One region of the Streptomyces sp. NPDC005761 genome, then DNA from elsewhere that is predicted to be linked to it. Evidence: riboswitches for the same ligand, from Rfam matches in the RefSeq annotation. Region 1 holds a riboswitch; each other region holds the start of a gene.
The links. Region 1 has a riboswitch for cyclic di-AMP ahead of ABZ434_RS01900 (transglycosylase family protein). Riboswitches for the same ligand answer to the same signal wherever they lie in the genome.
Positions count from the first base shown of each region.

Region 2: another riboswitch for cyclic di-AMP. It lies ahead of ABZ434_RS13810 (LysM peptidoglycan-binding domain-containing M23 family metallopeptidase); the one in region 1 lies ahead of ABZ434_RS01900 (transglycosylase family protein).
Region 3: another riboswitch for cyclic di-AMP. It lies ahead of ABZ434_RS31120 (transglycosylase SLT domain-containing protein); the one in region 1 lies ahead of ABZ434_RS01900 (transglycosylase family protein).

Region 1 is NZ_JBEXXX010000001.1:423,688-427,170, forward strand. Features, by position in the region: partial or broken gene ABZ434_RS01890 (cytochrome P450) at 1-170, shown strand, start outside; gene ABZ434_RS01895 (transglycosylase family protein) at 265-1,188, shown strand; cyclic di-AMP (ydaO/yuaA leader) riboswitch at 1,490-1,661, shown strand; gene ABZ434_RS01900 (transglycosylase family protein) at 1,666-2,394, shown strand; gene eno (phosphopyruvate hydratase) at 2,681-3,483, shown strand, end outside.
Region 2 is NZ_JBEXXX010000011.1:137,837-141,319, reverse strand. Features, by position in the region: gene ABZ434_RS13815 (SGNH/GDSL hydrolase family protein) at 1-601, opposite strand, end outside; gene ABZ434_RS13810 (LysM peptidoglycan-binding domain-containing M23 family metallopeptidase) at 826-1,761, opposite strand; cyclic di-AMP (ydaO/yuaA leader) riboswitch at 1,767-1,919, opposite strand; gene ABZ434_RS13805 (tyrosine-protein phosphatase) at 2,400-3,212, shown strand; gene ABZ434_RS13800 (DUF6126 family protein) at 3,234-3,410, opposite strand; gene ABZ434_RS13795 (XRE family transcriptional regulator) at 3,458-3,483, opposite strand, start outside.
Region 3 is NZ_JBEXXX010000049.1:11,991-15,473, forward strand. Features, by position in the region: gene ABZ434_RS31115 (esterase) at 1-1,147, opposite strand, end outside; gene ABZ434_RS31120 (transglycosylase SLT domain-containing protein) at 1,341-2,219, opposite strand; cyclic di-AMP (ydaO/yuaA leader) riboswitch at 2,225-2,409, opposite strand; gene ABZ434_RS31125 (ABC transporter ATP-binding protein) at 2,707-3,483, opposite strand, start outside.

The DNA of each region.
Region 1 (3,483 bases):
AGGCCGCCCTCGCCACGCTCCTGAAGCGTCTTCCCGACCTGCGACTTGCGGCAGAACCTGACGATTTGCGCTGACGCGGCGGGCTCATCATGCGTGGACTGCGCACACTTCCGGTGGAGTTCACCCCCGGAGTGCGTTTCGGCGAAGGTGACACTCTGTCAACTCTGTGACTTTTACGTGATCTCCGCTGCATCGACTTGTGACACACGTTCGAGTCCCGCTAGGTTCACCGTTCGACTCGTCAGTCACACGGAAGGCAACTCCATGGGCTCCGCGAACGGCAGACACCGTCGCCCCCGGCAGGCACCCGCGATCATCGTCGCCGCAGGCGTGACCGGCTCGGCCATCGCCATCCCGCTGCTCGGTGCGGCAGGCGCGCACGCCGCCGACGCCTCGACCTGGGACCGCGTGGCCGAGTGCGAGAGCGGCGGCATGTGGAGTGCCGACCTCAGCAACGGCTACTACGGCGGCCTGCAGTTCTCCCAGGAGGTCTGGAAGTCGTACGGCGGCGAGTCGTACGCGGAGCGTGCGGACCTCGCCAGTCGTTCGCAGCAGATCGCTGTCGCGGAGAAGGTCCTGGAGGACCAGGGGCCGAAGGCGTGGCCCAGCTGCGCGGTCATCTCGGGCCTCGTCGCGGACAGCGGCCTGCCGGGCGTGGATCCGGGCAGCACGCCGTCCGCCGAGCCGACAGGGACCCCGGACCCGTCCACGAGTGCCGGCCCGTCCGAGGACGCGACCCCGTCGGACGGCGCGTCCTCGGAGGCGAAGGCGCCGACGGGCGACGCGAAGGACAAGGCCTCCGAGCCGGACGCCTCCGCCTCGCCGTCCGCCACGCCCTCGGGTGACGCCTCCGGTGCCGAGGGGAGCCCCTCCCGGGGGCAGGAGAAGGCCGGCAAGCATCGCGGTACCCCGGCGCCCGAGGGGACCAGGGACGCCGGGCGAGGCACCGACCGGGACGCGGGGCGGCACGCCTCGCGAGGTGACGGTGACGCACGCGACACCGCTGCCCCGGCTTCTGACGGGACGTACACCGTCCGCGACGGCGACAACCTCTGGGCCATTGCTGATGCACAGAAGCTGTCGGGCGGGTGGGCGGCTCTGTACGAGGCCAACAAGGCGGAGGTGGGCTCCGACCCCGACCTCATCCTGCCTGGCCAGAGCCTCGACCTCGGAGTGAAGGCTGAATGAGCGCGGTCTGATGATCAGCTGAAAGCACCCCAAAAATTGGGGTAGTTAAGAGGCCTATGTCCCACTTTTGACTAAGTGAGACATGGGTCTCTTTGCGTGAACTGGCACATCTTGTCCGGGGGGTCCCGCCGCATCCGTTCCCACCTGCGCAAACAGGGGTTCTTCGGGTGCAAGGAAGGGGCGTTTGTCCGGTATGTCCATCTTTGGATATGAGGGTTGGGTGTGTTTACGGTCGGAACCGCTCGCACCGCGGGCCCCGTCGACCGTCACGCCGAATCCTGCCGTCGGTCGAAGGGAACAGACGCGTAAAGCGCCGTAGGCAGGAGCGGGGGACCCAGGTAGGCGCCGGGCCCGGTCGTCGTAAGACGCATCAGGACCGGCTTGGGGTGGAGTCGCGTGCAAGGACGTGCGACCGGGCAACTCACTTGGCCCGAACCCGACAGCTCACCTCGTAGGCGTCGGTGAGGAGAAGTCTCGATGCTGCTCAACAGCAAGGGCAACAAGCACCGTCGCCCGTCCAAGGCCGTCCGTATCGCCACGCTCGCCGGTGTCACCGGTGCCGCCATCGCCGTGCCCCTGATGGGCGCGACCGGCGCCTCCGCCGCCTCCGTCTCCACGTGGGACGCCGTCGCCCAGTGCGAGTCCGGTGGCAACTGGTCCATCAACACCGGCAACGGCTACTACGGCGGCCTGCAGTTCTCGCAGTCGAGCTGGGCCGCCGCCGGCGGTACCCAGTACGCGGCCCGCGCCGACCTGGCCACCAAGGCCCAGCAGATCGCCACCGCCGAGAAGCTCCTCGACATGCAGGGCCCGGGCGCCTGGTCCTGTGCCGGCGCCGGCAACCTGAGCAACGACGGTGTCGACCCGGGTGTCGACGCCGGCTCCTCCGCCGCCAAGGCCGCGCCCAAGCAGGAGTCCGCGCCGGTCCAGAAGGCCGAGCCGAAGAAGGCCGAGCGCACCGAGGCCCCCGCCACCAACCGCTCGGACCGCGCCGCCGCCCCGAAGAAGACCGTCACCACCCCGACCGGCAAGAAGGTCGCGAAGGGTGACGGCGAGTACAAGGTCACCGCCGGCGACACCCTGAGCAAGATCGCCGCCGACCACAAGGTCAAGGGTGGCTGGGAGAAGCTCTTCAAGCTGAACAAGGACATCGTCACGGACGCCGACCTGATCTACCCGGGTCAGCAGCTCCACCTGACGAAGTAGTCGCGATCCCTCCTCGCTGATCACCCCGGCCGCCCCGGCCCGGTGCGCATCGTTCCCCCGTGCGTACCGGGCCGGGGTCGGCCGGTTTTGGTGTCGATCGTTCAACTGTTGTCGTTACTGGCCAGTAAATTTCTGGCCTTTTGCCCTGCTGTGCCTGCCCTTGGGTCCTTTTTCGTCCCAGGGGACGGGCGGTCGGCCGGTTGGGGCGGCCGGGCCGGTTAGGCTCTTGTCGCAAGGCCAAAGCGACCCTGCACCACCAGCGTCACATCCCAGAAGGAGATGCCTCGTGCCGTCCATCGACGTCGTCGTAGCCAGGGAAATCCTCGACTCCCGCGGAAACCCCACGGTCGAGGTCGAGGTCGGCCTCGACGACGGCAGCACGGGCCGTGCTGCTGTTCCGTCCGGCGCCTCCACCGGCGCGTTCGAGGCCATTGAGCTTCGCGACGGCGACCCCAACCGCTACCACGGCAAGGGCGTCGAGAAGGCCGTCCTCGCCGTGATCGAGCAGATCGGCCCGGAGCTCGTCGGCTACGACGCGACCGAGCAGCGGCTGATCGACCAGGCGATGTTCGACCTGGACGCCACGGAGAACAAGGGCTCGCTCGGCGCGAACGCCATCCTCGGCGTCTCGCTCGCCGTCGCCCACGCCGCCTCCGAGGCCTCGGACCTGCCGCTGTTCCGCTACCTCGGTGGCCCGAACGCGCACCTGCTGCCCGTCCCGATGATGAACATCCTCAACGGTGGGTCGCACGCCGACTCCAACGTGGACATCCAGGAGTTCATGATCGCGCCGATCGGTGCGGAGTCCTTCTCCGAGGCCCTGCGCTGGGGCGCCGAGGTCTACCACACGCTGAAGAAGGTCCTCAAGACCAAGGGCCTGTCCACCGGTCTCGGTGACGAGGGCGGCTTCGCGCCCAACCTGGAGTCGAACCGCGCCGCCCTCGACCTCATCGTCGAGGCCATCAAGGAAGCCGGCTACGCCCCGGGCAAGGACATCGCGCTCGCGCTCGACGTCGCCGCCTCGGAGTTCTACAAGGACGGCAAGTACGAGTTCGAGGGCAAGTCCCGCTCGGCCGCCGAGATGACCGA
Region 2 (3,483 bases), on a different contig from region 1:
GCCGGTCGTTGTCCCAGGCCCGCCGGTCCTGGACCGAGCGCAGGGACCACAGGTCGAGGACCGGGCAGTCGTAGCGGTCGGCGATGGACCGCACATGAGCGGTGTAGGTGGCGATCTTGCCGCGCAGGTGGCGCAGCACGGGAACGTTGCGGGTGTCGAACCCGGTGGTGACCATGACGGTGCCGACCGACCCGGTCAGATCGGCGACCGCTCGCTCGAAGCGCTCGGCCACGTCGTCGGGGTCGGTGCCCGGCCGGATGATGTCGTTGCCGCCGGCACAGAAGCTCACCAGATCCGGGGCGAGCAGCTTGGCGCGCGGCACCTGCTCCTCGACGATCTGGTCGAGGAGGCGACCTCGTACGGCGAGATTGGCGTACCGGAAGTTCCCGTGTGCGGATACCGCGCCGCCCGTCGGTGCGCCGGAGTCCGGGAGCTGGTCCGCGAGAAGTACCGCGAACCGGTCCGCCCAGCCGAGAAAGGTGCCGCCCGGGCCGGGGTCACCGACTCCCTCGGTGAAGCTGTCGCCGATCGCCGCGTACGACCCGATGACGCCGTGTCGGTTGATGACGCCCTGTTGGATGTTGTTCGAATCGTCTGCCACAAGGGCCTATCCTGCACCGCCGAATGTGACCTACGCGACCGTAATATGGGGTTGACGGGTGGTGAGATAGACCACCCGGTCAGTTTTTGGTAAAGGGGGAATAAGTGCGGTCGCCGCTCAGCACCGCAGCCCGGCGCGGGCAACGGCAGAGGGACGGTGCGCCGCCGCGCACCGTCCCTCTATGCATTGCTCAGGCCCGGGTCACCGGACCGGTGTTGCCCGGATCAGACGTTGACGCCGTGCGACGCCAGGTAGGCGATCGGGTCGATGTCCGAGCCGTACGCCGGACCCGTGCGGATCTCGAAGTGGAGGTGCGGGCCGGTGGCGTTGCCGGTGGCGCCGGACAGGCCGACCTGCTGGCCCGCGGTCACGGTCTGGCCGGCCGAGACGGAGAGCGAGGACATGTGGCCGTACTGGGAGTAGTGGCCGTCGGCGTGCTTGATGACGACCTCGTTGCCGTACGCGCCGCCCCAGCCGGCGGTGACGACGGTGCCGGAGGTGATCGCCTTCACGCTCGTGCCGGTGGACACGGGGAAGTCGATGCCGGTGTGGCTGCCGCTGGACCAGTTGGCACCGGAGGCGCGGTAGGCGGTGGTGTGGTTGCCCGGGACCGGGTGGACGTAACCGGAGTCGTTGCTCTGGGCGGCCGGCGCCGAGGTCTCCTCGGACGACGAGGCGTCGGAGGAGGAGTCGGAGGCCGGGGAGGCCTTCGTCTCGGTCTTGACCGGGGCCGACGGAGCCTTCGACGGGGTGGTGGAGCCCGTGGAGGTGGTCGAGGTGTGGCCCCAGGCCTTGCCGCCGAGGGTCAGCTTCATGCCCGGGAAGATCAGGCTCGGGTTGTCGCCGACGACCTTGCGGTTGTCCTGGTACAGCTTCTCCCAGCCACCCTTGAGCTTGTGCTCGGCAGCGATCTTCGACAGGTAGTCGCCGGAGACCACGGAGTAGGTCGTGGTGCCGGCCTGCTTCTTCGCGACCGGCTTGGCCGGGGCGGCGTGCACCGCGGCCGACTTCGAGGTGGCCGGAGCGGCCTGCTCCGCGGCGTGGGCACCGGTGGCGCCGAGCAGCGGAAGCGCGATGACGGCTCCGCCGGCGCTCGCGGCGACGACGCCACGGGCAATGGTGCTGGACTTGGGACGACGGTGCTTACCCGATATGGGCATGAAGGTTTTCCTCTCCGGCGCCTACGAGGTGAGCTGTCGGGTTCGGACTGGAGATGTCCGGTCGCGACTGGCGCGACTTCACCCCGAGCCGGCCGGTTTCCCGGTCGGCGGCTTACCTGGTTCCCCCGCTCCTGCCACGCGGTGAGTGGGTGCGAATTCCGGGCGGCGGCAGGATTAGGCGGTCCGTCCGGATTGCAGCGAACGTAAGCGAGCCGGGACGGCGGAAACAAGCCACAGGTTCCGTACGGGATTCCGCTCCGGAAAATCCGCGAGGAATTCCGGTCACACTCCGTGGATTACGGATCTTGGCTTTCCGCGCGGCGCACGGAATACCCAGCCGCCCCGCCGCCACACACCGTCACGGATATGATCCCGCTCACGAGAGGGGGATCATCTCCCGCACAAGCAGGGCATGTTCGAATAAAAGAGCTCAATACGGACATGTCATGCTCATCGCGCCGTCCGTCGTCGGGGCGCCGGGGCGGATCCAGCCCCTCCCGCCCGGGCGGCCACGGATCGACGCGCGGCCTCGAAGTGGCGGCCCGCCCAAGATGATTGCCTGAGGAATCAATGTCGTATCGTCACGAGAGTGGACCCGCGGGCGACACGCGCCGGCGGCAGAGCCTCCAGGAGTGACCGTGACGCAGCAGGTGCCGCAGACCCCGTCGACGGAGCCCGTGCTGGCGGGGGTCCGCAACTTCCGCGACGTGGGCGGCCTGCCCACCTCGGACGGCCGCCGGGTGCGCTACGGACGCCTTTACCGCAGTGGTCACCTGGCTCACGCCACGGCCGAGGACGCCGTGTTCCTCAGCGGTCTCGGCCTGCACACCGTCTTCGACTTCCGCAATGTGGCCGACCACAAGCTGGACGGCCTGGACGTGGAGCTGCCGGGCGTACGCAATGTGAGCATCCCGCTCAGCGACCCGGCGGACGGCGCGGAGTTCTGGCGGATGGTGCGCGACGGCGACATGGACGAGCTGCGGTCGATCCTGGCCGGCGGCAAGGGGACCCACCGCATGATCGCTTCGTACCGCCGGATGATCCTGGAGCGGACGGCCGAGCACAGCCGGGTGCTGCACGCCCTGGCCGAGAACAGCGTGCCCGCACTGATGCACTGCGCCGCGGGCAAGGACCGCGCGGGGCTCTCGATCGCGGTTTCCCTGCTCGCTGTCGGCGTCGAGCGCGAAGCCATCGAGGCCGACTACCTCAAGTCCAATGACGCTCACCGCCGCTACAAGATCCGCCGCAGCGACACCTCCGCCGCCGGCATGTCTCCCGAGGTGATGGAGCTGCTCAATCCGCTCTTCGGCGCCCACCCCGACTACATCGCCGCCGCCTTCACCACCATCGACGAGACATGGGGCAGCACCGACCGCTACCTCGCCGACGGCCTCAAGATCACCCCTGCCACGCGGGAGCGGCTGCGCGAGCGCCTGCTCGACGAGGTCTGACCGGACGGGCGGGGCCCACGGCTACTGGTTGTGCATCCCCACGGCGAAGAGCAGGTAGAGGAAGCCCGCGACGACGTGCCCGGCCACCAGGTAGGCGAAGAGCCTGATGACGAGCCCGCGGGGCATCTTCTTCTCCTGCGGGTCGTACTTCTTGGGCCGCGCGGGGCTGAGCGGGTCGTAATTCTCGGAATCGGACATGACAGGTCCTCTCTGGCGACCGGCGGGCCGGTGGCGGGGACGGCGCCTCAGCGACGGTGGATCCCGCTGCCGA
Region 3 (3,483 bases), on a different contig from region 1:
CGACCGTGCCGATGTCCTCGCCGGGAGCGCCGACGGCCACGTCCGCGTACCCGTCGCCATCGGTGTCCGCCACGGAGAGGTCGGCGCCCCAGCCGTCGCCGGTCTCCGAGCCGCCCGGGACGCCGGGGGTGTCCTGCGTCCACCACACGGGCGGGGTGCCCGGGCCCTCGGCGCCGACCGGTCCGTCGCCCGCGCTGCCGTAGTAGACGCCGACCACACCGCCGGTCATCGACTCGCCGCCGTCGTCGGGGCTGTGCGGCTCCCCGGTGACGAGGTCGTCGTAGCCGTCGTCGTCGATGTCGCCCGAGGCGACGGCCGGACCGCCGCGCAGGTCGTGGTCGTAGCGCAGTCCCTGGACCTCGCCGAAGAAGAGCGCGGACCAGCCGTGGCCCGGCTCCTCGCCGGCGGTGACACCGGAGATGACCAGGTCGGCGAGGCCGCTGCCGTCGTAGTCGCCGGTCGTCATCGCGCGGGGCACGATCTCGCGCCCCGGGGTGCCGGGTACGAGGCTGCTGCGCGAGGCGGGATCCTGCCGGGTCCCGTCGTCGTACTGGAACAGGGTGAGGTCGGTGCGGCCGGTCACGGCCAGTTGGTCGCCCGGGATGTCGGGGCTGAAGTGCGCGGCGGCGAGAGCGGTGCCGAACGCGGCGCCGGCGACGGGCTCCTGGGCCTGCAGCCAGTCGCTGCCGGCGCCGGAGAGCCCCTCGGCGGAGCCCCACAGGACGACGGCGCCGCCCGCGTCGGCCACCGGCTCGATGTCCTCGCCCGGGAGGCCCACGACCGCGTCGTCGTACCCGTCCCCGTCCAGGTCGCCGGTGGTCAGGGCCCGGCCGAAGCCGTCGCCTGCCTCGGCGGCACCCGGCACCCCGGTGGTGTTCTGGCTGAGGACCGTGCCCCGGGTGGTACCGATGCCGCCCGGGCCGCCGTACTGCACGCTCACGTAGCCCGCGCCCTTGCTGCCGCCGATGGTCCCGCCGGGCGCGCCGATGAGCACGTCCTCGTAACCGTCGCCGTTGAAATCGGTGTTGCGGTCGGCCGCGCGCGTTCCACCGGGGGTGCCCGCGTAGGCGGCAGGCGCGGCGATGGCCGCCCCTGCGATCAGAAGGAATGAGGCCGCGACAACGGCGGCCGGACGGTAGGTGCGCACGAGCGGCTCCTCGGTTCAAGGACGACCGGGCGAGTCCGGGGGACGCCAGGAGGAGCCCGTTGGCCTCCTGGCGCCCTGTTTGACCGGCACCGCGGCGCAAGGGTTGTACGGCATGGCAAAAGGGGTGGAAGGGAGCAGCTCAGCTCCCCTCCACCCCTGTTCACGACTCCGCCCGGGGCGGAACCGCGGTAGGTCAGTAGGCCCCGAAGACGTTGTCGATCGAGCCGTACGTCGCCGCGGCGTAGTTGCACGCGGCGGTGATGTTGGCGACGGGGTCCAGGATGTCCAGCGAGGTGCCGGGCACGTGGTACGCGTCGAACGTGGGCTGGATCACCTGGAGCAGGCCCTTGGACGGGGTGCCGGCGACCGCGTTCGAGTCCCAGTTGTTGACGATCTGCGGGTTGCCCGAGGACTCGCGCATGATGTTGCGGTGGATGCTGTCGTAGCTGCCGGGGATGCCGTGCTCGGCCATGACTGCGAGGGACTCCTTGATCCAGCCGTCGAGGTCGTCGGTGTACGCCGTCGCGGTCTGCGCGGGGGTGGTCTCGGCGGTCTCCTCGGCGACGGGCGTCGCCGTCCGCACGGAACGGTCGGCGCGGTCGGTGCTCTCGGCACGGTCGGCCGACGGCTGCGAGGCGCTGCCGGACGCGTTCTCCGCCTTGAATTCGCTCTTGGTCGCAGCCTTGGGGGCGGCGGCCGTGGACTTGGCGCCGATGGTCAGCTTCAGGCCCGGGTGAATCAGGTCGGGGTTACCGCCGACAACGCTCCGGTTGTCCTTGTACAGCTGCTCCCAGCCGCCGTCGAGGGAATGCCCGCGGGCGATCTTGGAAAGCGAATCCCCGGACACCACGGAATAGGTGGTGGTCGCGTCCTTCTTGACGGCAATTGCCTTGCCGGCCACGGAAGTCGAGGCTGCGGCCTTTTCGGCGACGACCGACTGGACCGGCGCTGCGGAAGCCGATCCGGCAGCGATCAGGGGGAGCGCGAGAACCGCTCCGCCCGCGCTCACGGCGATGAGGCCGCGGGTCAGGGGGGTGGACTTGGAACGACGGTGCTGACCCTTGATGGGCATGGCGCTTTTCCTCTCCGCCGCCTGCGAGGTGAGCTGTCGGGTTCGGACTGGAGATGTCCGGCCGCACATGGCGACTTAACCCCTAGCCGCTCCGGTATTCCGGAACGGCGGCAAACCTGGGTCCCCCGCTCCTGCCGTACGTGAAGTGGTCGGGTTACCGGACGGCGGCAGGATTCGGCGTTCCATCCGGATTGACGGTGACCGTAAGCGAGAAAGGCCGGGCGGAACAAGCCCGGAATTCCTGATCACAATTGATTCGCAAGATCAAAGAAAGGAAATGTGCGACGCCGGTCACATGCGCGCGGGTCAACTTTCTTGGGGCGACAGGGAACCGACGCCTCCGGTTCCGCGTCAGGCACGGCAAACGTGACGCTGACCACTGCGCCCGAAACGGGTGATTTGCCGGATTCCCAGGAGGTGCGGCACGAATGAATACCGCACGGACCAGCATTCGTTACATGCCCGAATAATCGCCCAAGTTAGGACATTACGGAGCGAGCGTCGGCCGTGCCGCCGCATCGGCACGCGTGCGCGGCACGACGACCGGTGAGCCGTCGCCCGGCGCGGCGAGGATGTCCGCGTCGAGCGCGTACAGCTCCTTCACCAGGGCTTCGTCGACCGTCTCCCGGGGAGCGCCCGTGGTGACCACGCGGCCGCCCTTCATGGCGACGAGCAGATCGGCGTACCGAGCGGCGGCCGCGAGGTCGTGCTGAACCATGACGACGGTGCGGCCGGTGGCCGCGACCTCGCGGACGAGTTCCAGGACCTCGATGGCATGCCCGAGGTCGAGGGCGCTGGTCGGTTCGTCGAGCAGCACGACGGGGGTCTGCTGGGCGAGGACCATCGCGAGCCAGCAGCGCTGGCGCTGGCCGCCGGACAGCCGGTCGATGCGCTCCCCCGCCAGTGCGGTGGTACCGGTGGCGTCGAGTGCGTCGCGCACCACCTGCTCGTCCTCGCGCGACCACTGACGCAGCAGCCCCTGGTGCGGGCTGCGGCCGTAGCGCACCAGGCCGGCCACGGTGACCGCCTCGGGGGCGCGCGGCGACTGCGGCAGCAGCGCGACATGGTGGGCGGCGCGGCGGCGGCCGGTCTCCCAGATGTCCGTACCGCCGACCAGGACCGTGCCGGACTCCGGGCGGTGGAGCCGGGCGACGGTCCGCAGCAGGGTCGACTTCCCGCAGCCGTTGGGGCCGACGATTGCGACGACCTGTCCGGCGGGGACGGTGAGGTTGACGTTCTCGACGACGGGCCGGCCGGGGTATCC